4 regions of the Marinicrinis lubricantis genome follow, and region 2 is predicted to be linked to each of the others. Evidence: riboswitches for the same ligand, from Rfam matches in the RefSeq annotation. Region 2 holds a riboswitch; each other region holds the start of a gene.
The links. Region 2 has a riboswitch for cyclic di-GMP ahead of ACFPXP_RS17010 (response regulator transcription factor). Riboswitches for the same ligand answer to the same signal wherever they lie in the genome.

Region 1 (3,578 bases), on a different contig from region 2:
TGGGAGGCCTTACGGACAATCCCACGTACGAGCAGGTGAAGCAAGGGGATACGGGTCATGCCGAGGTGGTTCAGATCACCTTCGATCCGGACGTATTTCCGTATGAGAAGCTGTTGGAGCTGTATTGGGTCCAAATCGATCCAACCGATGCGGGAGGACAATTCCACGACCGGGGATCGTCGTACCGAACCGTGATTTTTTACCACCATGAGGAGCAGCGTATGTTAGCGGAACGCTCGAAGCAAGCGCTTGAAGCCGGCGGGCAGTTTAATAAGCCGATTGTCACGGAAATCGTGCCTGCAAGTACTTTTTATCCGGCAGAAGAATATCATCAGGATTATCATAGGAAGCATCCGAAGCATTACAAGGAAGACCGTGAACAGTCAGGAAGAGATGAATTTATTCGAAAGCATTGGGAAAAGTGAAATCAGGTGGAAGAGGTGCGGAATCCATGAGCGTTTATGAATTTGAAGTGACGACGATTAGCGGGGAGAATATATCACTGCGGGATTATGAAGGGAAGGTGCTCCTCATCGTCAATACCGCGACGAAGTGCGGATTTGCGCCGCAGCTGAAGGAGCTGCAGTCGCTGCATGAGGATTATCAAGAGCAGGGGTTTGCCGTGCTGGGGTTTCCGTGCAATCAATTCAAGGAGCAGGAGCCTGGATCTGATGCGGAAATCGAACAGACCTGTCAGCTGCAGTTCGGCACCCGTTTTCCGATGTTCAGCAAAATCGAAGTGAACGGCCCTGGCACGCATCCGTTATATCAGTATTTGAAGAAGGAAGAGTCGGGCTTGCTGGGCGAGAGTATTAAATGGAACTTCACGAAATTTCTCGTCGACCGCAGCGGCAAACCTGTGAAACGATACGCCCCAACCACGACTCCGAATAAGATTCGGAAGGATATTGAGGCGCTGCTGGGCAGGTAAATCACAAGCAAAATCTATGAATCTATGAAGATCAGCCTTGGTGAGGGCTGGTCTTTTTGTTTTAGTCCGAATGTCCCATGTTGGCATCTCCATAACCTGAAAATCTCGTGTATTCACCATAAAGTTACACAGGGTTGTCACAAATTAGGGGATAGTGTATCATTTTGGGAGATTTATTGGTAATATCATCCTAGTCCAATAGACATCACGAAAGAATACCAAGCGAAATGAACCACGGCAAATCCGTACGAAAGTCGGAGACGCAAAGCCACGGGTCTAAGCCTTAACCGATGTTAAGGGATGGCAGCCGGGCCGCTCAAACTTCGTCTTGGTCTTTTTTTGTCTAAAAATAAGGGGGAACAAGTATGAACATGAGATTTGGAAGAAGAAAGAATCATAGAAAGACAGGGATGCTGCTTAGTTTGATCATGACCATCATCATGGCTTGGAGCGTGATGCCGCCTATCCATATGGAAGGTGCGGTGAAGTATGTCTTCTCAAGAGATACGTCGAAGGTCGAGCTTGATGGTAAAAGCCTCTATACATATAAGCATCACGCCGTATGGCACGGGTTTGACCCGAGCTGGAATACACAAATCTTCTACCGGAACTTGCAGACGGGACAGGAACTGCAAATTACGGATCACGGACAGCCGGCCAAAATGCCGGTTATGACGGAATTGAGCAATGGCGACATAGTCATCATCTGGATGGACAAACGTGAATATGCGGGTCAAACGAACTTTAACTGGGATGTATACAGCTATAATTTGACCGCGGGTATCGAGAAGAAGCTGAGCAGCGGAGCAGCCGAGAATCGTGTCGTTACTGCAGACGGAAATTATGCCGTATGGTTCGATGCCAGATTGCAAATTACGCTATACAACCTGCAAACGAACGAAGCTAGTGTCATTGGTGAAGGCTACAGTCCGATCGTCAAAGATGGAAAAGTGATGTTCAACGCGCCTTCCAAGCAGGAGCTTAAAATCTATGATATCGCTTCGGGTCAAACCGAAACGGCGGTTCAAATCTCAGGAAGCGAATACATCCGCCTATTTCAATTTAATGGGGAAAGAGCCGTATGGAAACAAAGAGACAACGCGACGGATCTATACAAGTATGTGTCCATCGAATCGGACGACCCGAGTGCGGTTCCTATCGATTTGACTCAGCCAGTCAAGAAAGAGCGAGAATATTTGAATTTATATATCGGAGACAAGAACGCAGCCTGGCTTGAAGACGTAGGCGGTTCACCGCAGTTGTTCGGGGCGAATTTGGAAGAGCATGAGTCGTATCAGATGACTTTTGGTACAGAGCGCCCGGATGTGATTGGGTTTACAGGAGATCAACTGGTTACAAGAAGTGCCGCTAACCTATTGGTATATACCTCGATTCGCCGGATGGAAATTCCGGATGCGACCTTTACGCCATCTGAGGAGAGTTCTGGGTGGTTTGATGCACAGGGCGGAGTACTCGAATCCACGGACGGCACCGTGAAAGTGGTTGTTCCGGCACAGGCTTTTGCGGAGCGGACGAAAGTGACCTTGAAACCGAAATCTAATGCGGAAGCAGAAGATGCGATGACGCCGGTAACAAGTTTGTGGACGATGGAGATAGGCGGGGAGGCAAAGCTGCCGCTTCAGCTTCATATGTCATACGCCAATACGGACTTGACTGCTGCGTATGTGAACAAGCTGGGCATTTATCGCGCTGACGAGCAGCCCGATGCTTCATTGGAATATATCGGAGGTAGTGCAGATGAAGACAGCCGGACGGTGCAGGCAGATGTGATGCAATCCGGAACCTACGGTTTATTTATGTATGAACCTTCGTTTCAAGATGTGAAGGGGCACTGGGGACAGAGCTATATTGAAACACTGGCTGCCAGATGGAAAGTGAGCGGTGTGGGCGAAGACAAGTTCGGGCCGAATCAAACGCTGACAAGGGCTGAATTTACGAAAATGCTGGCGGATGCAACGGGGATGACGGTCAATATGGAAGCAAAGGCGAATGCACACTTTGCCGATATGAGCTCGCATTGGTCCAATCCATGGGTCGCCGCTGCGGTTGAAGCCGGATGGGTGAACGGAGTGGACGGTAAATTCCTGCCGAACCGGGCAATCACTCGTGAGGAAATGATGGTCATGCTCATTCAGGCGCTAGGTTATGAGAATGAAGCACAGATGACCGATCAGGAAATGAATCAGCTGCTCCAATTCAATGATGCAAAGCAAATCAGCGGATGGGCGAAGCAGGCTGCCGCACTGGCAGTGAAGCATCAATTGATTATGGGAAGCAACGGCCTTATCGCGCCAAAGGATATTTCCACACGCGCGGAAGCGGCGGTCGTGATGTATAAGGTATTGATGGAGAGAGGAGAACTTGTGAATGAGTAAGAAGCCGAGGCGAAGCTGGAAAAAACGAATACGCCGAGCATGGATACTAAGCCTTGCAGCGATCATATTCATTACTGGGCTGCCCATGATACCAGGGCTGGATATAGAGGAAGCCTATGCGGATACCGCCATCTCGATAGAACCGCATCGATTCAGTTCGATTTACGGCGGGCTTGCCGATGTAAGCTTTCAGTATCTGGACTACGGTGAATATGAAGCGCATGATACCGCCATTACATTGCACCAGAACG
Region 2 (3,578 bases):
GACGATGGGTGACAACCAGCCTTCATGATACTTACGGCTGCACTGCCTGTCCACACTATCATCATATCACGTAATACGTGCATATAGCGTGCAGACTTTGTGCAAATGAAGAGCAAAGCCAGTGCTGGTTCGGTGCGTGTTCGGTGCGATTTCGGCGCTCCCTTTTGAGAAAGCCGCCTACTTTTGTCTCCACTTCAACAGATGTTCGATGTGCTGCATGAGAAACTCCAAATCTTCTTCGGAACAGTGTTGAAGCATTTGGGTGATCCGGGATGACGGAGCTGGAAGCTCATGATTATCAAAAGTGAATAACTGGGATAAATTCATGCGCAAACCAATAGCTAGCTTATGAATATTATCTAACGAAACATTTTTTAGCCCGCGTTCAATTTGTCCAATATAATTAGGATGTAGATCCGCCCGCTCAGCGAGCTGCTCCTGCGTCCATCCGTATTGTTCCCGCAATGTGCGAATGCGCTGACCAAATAATTTCCGAATTGAAATCAACATTTCCACCACCTTATTCATTCAGCATATAAGGCGGGGAAAGTCAAATGAACACTCGATGAATTCGCAATTCACAGAATACATAATGTGTGTTACAATTATTTCAACCACATCGAATCAGTTGTAAAGACATTAATCGTATTTAACGGGATTGGACAGACCGAATAAAAACGGATTAAAATGAAAAATAGGCAAAAAAAGAATATGCGCATGTGCATCTTCTGAAATCGGTCAGTCTTCGTGAGACGAATCCAAATCCAACAATACCGCTCGATCTTTGACTTTCATATAGATTTTGTGCAAAGTCCGTTTTCGAAGGTAGAAATATGCGCGGCGGGAAAGTGCCAGGCGGCTCATGGCGTCTGAAAGCGCCAGTTTATCCATATATCGCAACCGAATGAACAAGCTTTCTTCCGGGGTGAGAGCCGAGAAAGCGTAGTCGATTAAACCGATTCTGGATAGTAGCAACGGGATTTCATGTTCGGTGATTTCGATGCGTCTTATAACCGTGCGCAATACCGTTTCCTGTTTTCTACCGCTGCTGTGAGCCGCAACCATTTGCAGCGTACGCGTCAATGCGGGGATGTAGGATAGTTCAGACTGAACGTACTCTAGTCTCGCCTTCCAGTCCTTGTAGGATTTCAGCCATAATTCTACTTTCTCATAGGGGACGAAGTGCGTAGTCAGTTTCATCACAAGTCCCTCCTTGCGGGGCATACTGAATGTACGTTCTTCCCCCAGTCTGCCTGTTAATCGTCATGGTTTTACATTGTTCACGCTCCGTTTCCATCGTCATCATCCTTCCCCTAGTAATGTTGGAGATGCTGTAAAGATGCCTTTTTTCTCAATTCCAGTTTTTTTAATTTCCACCTCCTGCATACCCGGTAAAATTCTCCTATATTTATCCGTCTATACCCACCATTTTACCTATAATCCAATCAAAAGAGGAGTGTGATTTTCCCATCACACCAGCAGATCAATGGTTGTCGAACGATCACGAAACGGCTCGAACCGGAGACGAATCGCTAACAGGTTATGTGATCTTGCCGATCGTACAAACCTCTTCGTTTTGCTATTTCCGCTGCTTCGCGAATGGAACAGGCGTTGAATTTGCGAATGATGTTACGAACATGCGTCTTCATTGTGTTAGACGTGATACCGAGCAACTCTCTGATTACCGACTGTGTATAGCCCCAACCGATCAACTGCAAGATTTCTTTTTCAGTAGGAGTCAACATTCGATGCAACTCCTTTCGCTTGACAAGCCCAATTTCATTACGGATGATGGATGCAACATCGGCATGAAGTGAGGATTGACCCTGATAGGCTTCCCTGACGGCACTCGCGACATCCACATAATTGTTCTTGGTAATATAATTGATAGCACCGACCAGCATTGAGTCCACAATGATCTCAGGCTCATAGAGCGAAGTCAAGATAACGATTGGCAGCGGTTTGATCTTCATCACTTCGGCAATCGTATCCAGTCCATCCTGTTTTGATGAATGTAACGCAAGGTCAAGAATAATCACATCTAAATCCAATTGCGTACTGGCTCGAATGGCCGATTCTTTGTTTGTTGCAATATGAGATATATTCATATCTGGCTCAGCATCGATCAACGCCGCCATCCGTTGTTGCCAGACGGGGTCACTGTCCACCAGTAATACTTGTATCCTGCCTGCCTTCCAGCGCAAGACTTCTTCAACTTCTATGACATAACTTGCACGCTCCTCCATCAATCATCACCTCATATTCATTCTAGAATCACAACAAAAAGACACGTACCCTCAAAAGGTAGTGTCTGATCGAATCATTGATGCACAATGAGAGGGTAACCCGGCGATCATTGCAAAAGTGCAGAAGACCCGTGGCTTTGCGTCCCAGTCTTTCGATCTGGTTTGCCATTTTTCCTATTATTTTTACACAAATCATAGTATTAGTTCGAGCACATTCCTAAGTCCCGTGTGTTGCTTAGTGTTAATAAAAACGATATAGAGTAAACCATAGGAACATGAGGAATTGGTGCGCGATAAATATCTGCCATAATGGGTCCATTCGATTTTTCTAAATTCTATTATGCACTTTTAGTACATCTACAATCCCATGTGCTAGAACAAAGTCCAATATGTCAAGGTATCGCTTATGCCCAGCACTATAAATAACATACCCGCGAGTTTTTGTATCCACAACCCCCACCTTTTGGCACGCTTAACAATAACTCGATCTAACCCGAAACCTACAGCAAGCCCGGCAATTAGTAAAAACGGCATCGCGGTACCGATTGCAAAAACAGATGGCAACACTACGCCATATGTTGATTGCAATGCCAAAGGCATAAGCGAACCGAAGAACAAAACAAACATTGTTGGACAAAATCCTAGCGAAAATGCAATCCCCATTAAAAAGGCTCCGCTCCTTCCTCCGGTTCGATCGGCCAATTTTTCAAAAAATCCTGCCACTCGAGCCCCAAGTTGAAAAGGAAGCCGAATCCAGCCAAGCAAAAACAATCCGATTAAAATCAATAACGGCCCAAGCAGCTTTCTTGCAAAAGAATATAAAGGGATCATGTCAGTGGATATCTTTTGACCGAAAAACCAAAACAAAGCACCGAAAATACTGAATACAATCATCTTCCCTAATAAATACATGAACGTTTCGGGCCACGACAACCTTGCTTGCGCTTGACGCTGCCCAAAGTAAGTAATAGCCGCAACGTTCGCTGACATTTGACAAGGAGCAACCGAACCAACAAAACCGAGAAACAGCGCCGCAAGAAAGGCGATATCAGTGTTCGCCGCGTTAACGAATGGTTCGCTAAGGAAGGCGCTAATTTTACTAAAAAAGGAGTACATTAACTATTCACCCCCCAAAAATCCGTTAAATAGATTTGGCAGTTATGCTTTCATCACACATCGAACCTTGACAAGCATCTATTATAAACTACATAACGTAGTGTTTAGCGGACATAAAAGCTGTCTATTTTATTTCCAGAATAACTGCCGCTTTATCGTTCACCGCAGTCTCACATTTCCAATTTATTTTATTCTTGCTTCAATTACTAGGAACAG
Region 3 (3,578 bases), on a different contig from region 2:
AGTATTTCCGGATTCGTCAATTCCGGCGTCAGGGCTGCTGACTCCAACAAGCTTTCCAGCTGCTGGATCGCTTCTTCACCCTTCACCTTTTCTTTTTTTCCGTCTGTCTTCTTTTCAATCTCCGCTTTGATATGTTCTCTATCGTTTTCATATTTCATCTCGATCGACTGCTTCTTATCATATTCGATCTTTAATTTAAATTCATAGATTCCTGCGGGCTGCTCGTGTGCGCTTTCCTGTTCAATGAAGCTCGCTTCGATGACCACTCCGTCTTGAACCGTCAAGGATACCGTATCGGAAACGGCGAGCTGCGATGCAGGAATAAACGTGTCTTGATAGGGCACCGCTAAATTCGGTGAAATCTTATAGGTCTGAGATTCTCCGCCCAACGTGACAACCGTGATTGAACCTGTTGCCGTGGCGTACACATCCGCTGTGACACTCGTATACACATCTTCCGTTACCGATTTATCATCAAACTGAATGTCCATGATTTCGCCAGTGACAACACCCGCGCCGGATTGCTCCAGCAGCCCTTCGCCTGTCCGAACGAGAAGTGAAGCGAGCTCCGCACGGGTGACATTCTTATTCGGTTTAAACGTGTCGTCCGGGTATCCGCTGACGATCCCTTCCTCCACCGCCACGTTCACATATCCAATCGCACCGGCTGCAATCGCGTCGGCATCTTTGAAATCCGGCAATACGTTCATCTGTGCCAGCGCCTCTTCTTCAAGACCGAGCGCTTTTACTAATAGACTTGCAATCCACACTCTGCTGGCCGGTTGATTCGGATTCAGCTTGTCCATCGAAGTATCGAACAATCCTTGCTCTAAAGCAACCGCGATATACCCCTTTGCCCATTTGAACTGCTTCTGTATCACGTTCGCATCCTTAAAGTACAGCTGAAGATCGGCAGGCTTCGCCTTCGCTTCTTCCTCTAATCCCATGAGCCTGACTGCGGCTACAACAGCTTCTGCTCGAGTCACGGGCTTGTTTGGCCGAAAGCTTCCGTCATCGTATCCGGACAATACATTTTTAAATTTCAGAATACCAATCGCTTCCGCCGCCCATTGGGCTTCATCCGTATCCGTAAACTCCATATCCAGCTGTTCGCGGTTTTCAGCGTTCTTCTCAGAATCCTCCGATGCTGCCGCATACCCTTGTGCTGCCAAGCCCAATACAATAATGAAAGACATCCATAATGGCATCCAACGAATTTTTCTCATGAATCGTGTCCCCTTTAATTCATATTTGCCTTTTGTTTCATTCACTTCTCCTAAATACTCTCCGGACAGCATCTCACTCCCAGCTTCATACGCAATGACAAGCAAAAAAGGCTCGCCCATGCCTCTGCGCATAGACTAGCCCCTAGTAGAGATGTTCGTCTTGGTGCAGCTGGCTGGCATGGTATTAGGTACCTTAGCCCCTGTAGCTTTGCGTCATCACCTTTCGATGATTTTGCCGATTGGATTCGTTTGGTTCGTACAAGGCCCTCGTGAGCCTGAGTCGTGAGTTGTTGACTTGGTTCGATGTTCTTATTATACCAATGATATCCTCATTGACAATACAAAAAATGATCAATTTCGATGATTTTAGACATAATTGTCATGCTTCTGGATCTCGTTAACTCGATTTGGATATAACCATCGCCCGGATGACAAACTAACCTTGTCAAACCTAAATTGGAAAGGAGCATCCTTGTCATGCCTCAAAGCCAAACACAGCAGCAGCAACAGCAGGCGATCATCCCCACACCGCCGCAAGTCATCACAACCAAAGACTGCCTTTATTTAAAAGATCAATTGTCGTGGGAACTGATCGCGATGAAAAAATGCAGGCACTTCGCCAATGAATGCTCAGACCCTGAGATTAAGCAGGCGATTGATCAGGCGGGCCAAATGCACGAGCGGCACTATCAGCTGCTGCTGAAGCATTTGCAAAACAACAATACAGCAGAAATGCAGAAAATGCATCAAATGCAGCAATAAGGAGGGACCACGGTGAATTCCAATCAAAGCTCACAAACGATCAAAAATCCGAAGCCGCCCTATGAACCGAAAGTAAAAGGACCGGAAATGAATGACCGTGACCGCGTCAATGATATATTGGCATTGGAAAAATATTTGACGGACAGCTTCAATATTTCAGCGAGAGAAGCCAGCCATCCGAGTTTGCATCAGGACATTATGACAGTCTTGAATGAGACGCACCAATGTCAATATGACATGTACCAGCTCATGTTCCGCAAAGGACATTACAAGCTCGAAGCCGAGGATCAGAATAAGCTGGATCAGGCTTATCAGCAATTCTCGGGTTACTCCAGTCAATTCCCTTATTCACAAAACGGAACACTGCAGTAGCGGCGAGGCAGTGAATAAGCGAAAACCCGACCTCAATCGGTCGGGTTTTCGCTTATTTAAGCCCCTTCGGTAACGACTTCGACATTGTCTAATCCGGCGCTTCGAGCGACACGCTTCAGCTGCATCTTCATAAAGAGCTGCGCCTCGGTTATGATGAACACAACCTCACGAAATCCGGTTTGCTTATATTTCTCGAACGATCCCTTCAAGCTCTCCACCTCTTGTGCGGAAAGCAAATCCATCGCTTTACAATCCACCCTTAGCGTATACGATGGACCATCCAGAGATGCCGTCTTTTTCTCATATTCGGCAATAAAGCGGGCGTAATCCTCCGCCGTAAACGTTCCCCCGATCTGCATCTCCATCACACGGTCCACCATATTTAGTTCAATCCGAAACGAGCCTTTGGCCATAGTTCCACTTTCCCTTCTGTACGCAATCTAGTTGTGAGCTGCGAGAGGCGTTATACAATGCCATCCCGCAAATCGTATATCGGCAGAGGTGCAGAAATCATTTAGATATAAAATATCTGGTTAAATCTACCAGCCCTTAACGCAATCTTTATATGATCGTAATCGTCCGTTGACAATTGCATCGTATGCTGATCTGGACACTTACTAGATAGGGAGAGACGAAACCATGAACAAACTCGCAACATCCGCTGCAACATTGCTTCTCACATGCTCACTGCTTACTGGCGGTAGGACCGTGCAAGCAAGCAGCGGCTTCAGCGACATTGAAGCATCCGCCTACACGCAGCAGATCGAAGCGCTTTATCAACGAGGCATCATTAACGGTACACCTGAAGGTCTCTATCAACCGCAGCGACAGCTGACGAAAGCCGAAGCCGTTACGCTGCTGTCTCGCGCGTTTCATCTGAGTCCGGTATATCCGATTGAACGTAATCAAGACGATATGCAAAAAACGACGACTTACACGGATCCTCTAGGCGTCATCGACGATTCATTCTCGATTCCGTCGGCAAGAGATATCGAGGAGCATTGGGCGCTGCCCTATATTGAAAGCGTGCTAAAGGTACGGGGTGACGAGACAAACGGCAATACATACGATCCCCAAGCTCTTGTAACAAAAAGTGAGTGGGTGGAGCTGTTAGGCAAAATCATTCTCGGTGCAGACCTCACTGTAGACTACAAGAGCAAGATGGCCGAACTAGGACTTGCCTCTCCGGAATATGCAGCATCCAGCGAACCCATTACA
Region 4 (3,578 bases), on a different contig from region 2:
ATGCGAGGCGGCGTTCGCTAGACAACCGGTGTCCTGCTTGCTTGCAACAAAGACGATCACGATTGACGGCAAGTCTTCGGAAAAGCTGATCGGCTTCGCCTGTTATGACGCAACGGCCAAAGCATTCTTCGGTCCGACGGGAGTCGATCCAGCAGAAAGGGGTATAGGGGCAGGCAAGGCGCTGCTGATCGCGGCCCTGCATGCTATGCGAGAAGAAGGATACGGATATGGCATTATCGGAGGGGCCGGTCCCGTTCAATTTTACAGTAAGACCGTGGGTGCCATTGAAATTCCGGAATCATCTCCAGGCATTTACCGGGGCATGCTGAAATAATTCAACTTTTTCTCATCTCGAAAAATTCACATTCATCTCTGCGGTAATAAGTCACATCACTTACACTATTTTGGATGACGACCATGTCTTCCGTGTAACGAACGATCGTGCCCCCAGTACCAACCATGTGGTCGTCTTGGAACACACGAATTCTCGCTTCTCTTTCCATCGCTTCATCCAAATCGGCATCGGTGACGAGCTTTTGATTGCGTGCCATGGACCGATTCCCCCTCTATTATAAATCATTGGGTTGTATCAACATTGTAACAAAAGGAAGGCGATTCCTCCATCCAAGATAGCGGGGAACGAAAAGATGGCAGTCAGTAAAGCTGACTGCCTAGTTCACCTGCATCACATATCTAACACAAAAATCAAAAATAGTATCTTATTTTCCATTGTCACGAAATTATGATGTCCACGCAGGCTGCTCGCTTTTCTTTTTGCGAATGGGCTTTTTATCTAACTTCGGCAAATGACGAATTCCGCGGAGCATTGGACCGCCGCACAGCGGGCAGCCTGGAGAATCGTCATCTGACATTTCTTTACGCATCCATGCCTTGCATTCGTTATTTCGGCATCTCCAGATGGGGACAGGGGCAACTTCCGGCTTTGGAGAGGTTTCTGTATCCATTCATGCTCACCTCCGCTCTTAATATCCCTCACATGGAAGGCTTCATGACTGCCGTGTGTTGACAAATGCTTCATAACCCGCGTTGGTATTATTTCAGCGAGCTGATTGCTCCGTCGCAGCTGGAGTTGGATTGGTTAAGCAAGGACGCTGAATAACTTTCAATTCAAGTTAATCCGAGGCAGGGAGTTCATAACTTCCTGCTTTTTTGCGATGAGGCCGGGCATCGAAGGCGTATGGAAAATTATCCTTTGTTTTTTTACAAAATATCTGTTTTTTCTACAAAAATATAGTACTATAGAACTGATGAAGTCATATAGAAAACTTCAGAAAAGGCAAACCTAGTCGAAAGACAGGGACGCAAAGCCACGGGCCTAAAGCAAAAAGCAATGGCAGCCGGGTCGCCTAGAGGTTGGGGTTATTGCCGCCTACTAGAAGGGCGGTTTTTTTTATCGGTGCTTTGTATTGCCTAGGGAAGTGCGGGGTGATCAGGAAAATTGGATCTATATCATTCATGAAGTCGGAGGTGGATTTTAGGACTTGTTTCATAACTGGATGCATGCGCCAAGTTTGAGAATTTTGCAGTTCAAGGATGGTCGAATGTGTACATGAAGGAATTTGCTATGAAAGCAGCAGTGATTTACGGCTTATTTGGTGTCATGTATATTGCGTTTTCCGACTATGCGCTGGAGTGGTTCGGCATCACGCATGACAGTGTACATCGGCTGCAATCCATCAAAGGTTGGGTTTTTATTACGGCGACAGCCATATTGATGTACATACTTATACGTAAATCGATGCTAAGAAGGTATATGGATGAGAATACGGGCCTGCCGAATCGGCAGTTGTTTAAAGCCAACTGGAAAAGTAAATTCGTTGATGGTCGAAAGGTCACACTGCTCCTTATAAATATTGATCGATTCAAGCAAATGAATGATGCTTTTGGAGAGGAAACAGCAGATCAGCTGCTCCGTGAGACTGCGCAAAGGATGAAGGGCCAAATCAGTATGGGGATGAAGCTCTTTAAAATTTATGCCGATGAATTTGCCATACTAATCGAAAAGGAAATCGGGCTGCAGGATCTTCAGCAATTATGTAATATGTTGATTGACCAATTTCAGAAGCCGTTGTTGATCGGGCATTATGAAATTTATGCTCATATTCGAATCGGCGCATCCTTGTCGAAGAGTCATTGCAGCTTAGAAGAGCTGCATCAACAGGCAAATTATGCGCTTCAGATCGCAAAAAGGGACGGCAAGGAGCTGCAGTTCTTCTCGCCCGAGATTAAATCGTACAGAGAACAGCTGCTGCTCGAGAATGAAATGCAGTCCGCGCTTCAGAATGAACATTTCGAGGTGCATTATCAGCCGCAATATCATTCTGCAACCTCTAGTATGATTGGACTAGAAGCTTTGCTTCGTTGGAAGCATCCGGATAAGGGATGGATATCTCCCGGGGAATTTATCCCCCTTGCAGAAGAAAGCGGGTTGATCGTGCCGCTTGGCGAGTGGACGATAAGGAAAGTTTGCGAGCAAATTAAAGAATGGCAGGAGCATGGACTGGAAGTGCCTAAAATCGCCATTAATTTGTCATTGAAGCAGCTGCTTCATACGAATTTTCCGAAGAGGGTACTCGAAATCATTCACCAGGAGCAGTTAAATCCTTGCGCTCTCGAGTTTGAAATTACTGAAAGCGTCGCAATTGATATGGATCATGCGGCAGAAGCTATCCGTAGCTTGAAGGAATCCGGTTTTAGTATCAGTATGGACGATTTTGGTACGGGTTACAGCTCACTGAATGCACTGCACAAGCTTCCGGTAGATAAACTGAAGATCGATAGAAGCTTTGTGCAAAATATATTGAATGATGAACAAAAAGCGGGTATTTTGAAAACGATTATTGACTTAACGAAGCATTTGGATATGATGGTGATCGCCGAAGGCGTTGAAAAGCAGGACGAGGTACAATTTTTAATGCAAAACGGATGTGAGTATATCCAGGGGTACGTATACAGCAAGCCTTTGCCCCCAATGGAGCTTGCCAAGAGAGTACAATTCGAAATGATCAGAAAAAAAGCGCCGTGAGGAAAGCATCCTCGTAGGCGTTTTTTTCATTCGCTTGCAGGATATTCGTATTCGATTTCCTGCGACTTTTCGTTGAAACGCACCTTCAAATCATGACCGTCAAAGTACCAAAGATCGGTTTGCTCCACGTAAAACGTAATTCCTGCAACCTCCGTCTTGGCAGCGGCTCTTGAAGGCTCATCAAATGAAATGCCGAGGGAGTAGCTTGTCTGAATGGTGCTGTGTCCGCCGTATTTGGTGAAGAAACGGACATAGCTTCCCGGCTTCAGATCCATCTCTTGAATAAAGTGCTGAGCGGCTTGGGAATCTACATCAATTTTCATTTCTGCATCGACCTTTCCCTACAAGAAGTAGCTTTATTATGGCAAAACAATAAAGAGAAAGCAAGAAATTGGGCTTAATTAATAGAAAATTCTGAAAATTTGTTCAAAAAAGCAGGAAAGAAAGCGCTTACTATTGAATTTAATATAATATCAACATTTTTACAGCACAGTTCACAGGTATGCTTTTGGGCACATCGCAGCTGTAGAAG

Region 1: it holds a riboswitch for cyclic di-GMP, as region 2 does, so the genes downstream of both, ACFPXP_RS02405 (S-layer homology domain-containing protein) here and ACFPXP_RS17010 (response regulator transcription factor) in region 2, are expected to answer to the same signal.
Region 3: it holds a riboswitch for cyclic di-GMP, as region 2 does, so the genes downstream of both, ACFPXP_RS15830 (S-layer homology domain-containing protein) here and ACFPXP_RS17010 (response regulator transcription factor) in region 2, are expected to answer to the same signal.
Region 4: it holds a riboswitch for cyclic di-GMP, as region 2 does, so the genes downstream of both, ACFPXP_RS14275 (putative bifunctional diguanylate cyclase/phosphodiesterase) here and ACFPXP_RS17010 (response regulator transcription factor) in region 2, are expected to answer to the same signal.

What each region holds. Positions count from the first base shown of each region.
Region 1 is NZ_JBHSQV010000013.1:3,834-7,411, reverse strand. Features, by position in the region: gene msrA (peptide-methionine (S)-S-oxide reductase MsrA) at 1-425, shown strand, start outside; gene ACFPXP_RS02410 (glutathione peroxidase) at 452-931, shown strand; cyclic di-GMP riboswitch class I at 1,158-1,251, shown strand; gene ACFPXP_RS02405 (S-layer homology domain-containing protein) at 1,297-3,327, shown strand; gene ACFPXP_RS02400 (DUF6531 domain-containing protein) at 3,320-3,578, shown strand, end outside.
Region 2 is NZ_JBHSQV010000176.1:7,677-11,254, reverse strand. Features, by position in the region: gene ACFPXP_RS17020 (helix-turn-helix domain-containing protein) at 178-510, opposite strand; gene ACFPXP_RS17015 (hypothetical protein) at 739-1,200, opposite strand; gene ACFPXP_RS17010 (response regulator transcription factor) at 1,533-2,246, opposite strand; cyclic di-GMP riboswitch class I at 2,338-2,423, opposite strand; gene ACFPXP_RS17005 (urease accessory protein UreH domain-containing protein) at 2,619-3,362, opposite strand; gene ACFPXP_RS17000 (class I SAM-dependent methyltransferase) at 3,546-3,578, opposite strand, start outside.
Region 3 is NZ_JBHSQV010000172.1:32,753-36,330, reverse strand. Features, by position in the region: gene ACFPXP_RS15830 (S-layer homology domain-containing protein) at 1-1,358, opposite strand, end outside; cyclic di-GMP riboswitch class I at 1,388-1,473, opposite strand; gene ACFPXP_RS15825 (hypothetical protein) at 1,704-1,988, shown strand; gene ACFPXP_RS15820 (spore coat protein) at 2,001-2,360, shown strand; gene ACFPXP_RS15815 (hypothetical protein) at 2,417-2,773, opposite strand; gene ACFPXP_RS15810 (5'-nucleotidase C-terminal domain-containing protein) at 3,000-3,578, shown strand, end outside.
Region 4 is NZ_JBHSQV010000166.1:12,544-16,121, forward strand. Features, by position in the region: gene ACFPXP_RS14260 (GNAT family N-acetyltransferase) at 1-334, shown strand, start outside; gene ACFPXP_RS14265 (hypothetical protein) at 336-551, opposite strand; gene ACFPXP_RS14270 (cold-inducible protein YdjO-related protein) at 741-965, opposite strand; cyclic di-GMP riboswitch class I at 1,287-1,371, shown strand; gene ACFPXP_RS14275 (putative bifunctional diguanylate cyclase/phosphodiesterase) at 1,571-3,046, shown strand; gene ACFPXP_RS14280 (HesB/YadR/YfhF family protein) at 3,073-3,369, opposite strand.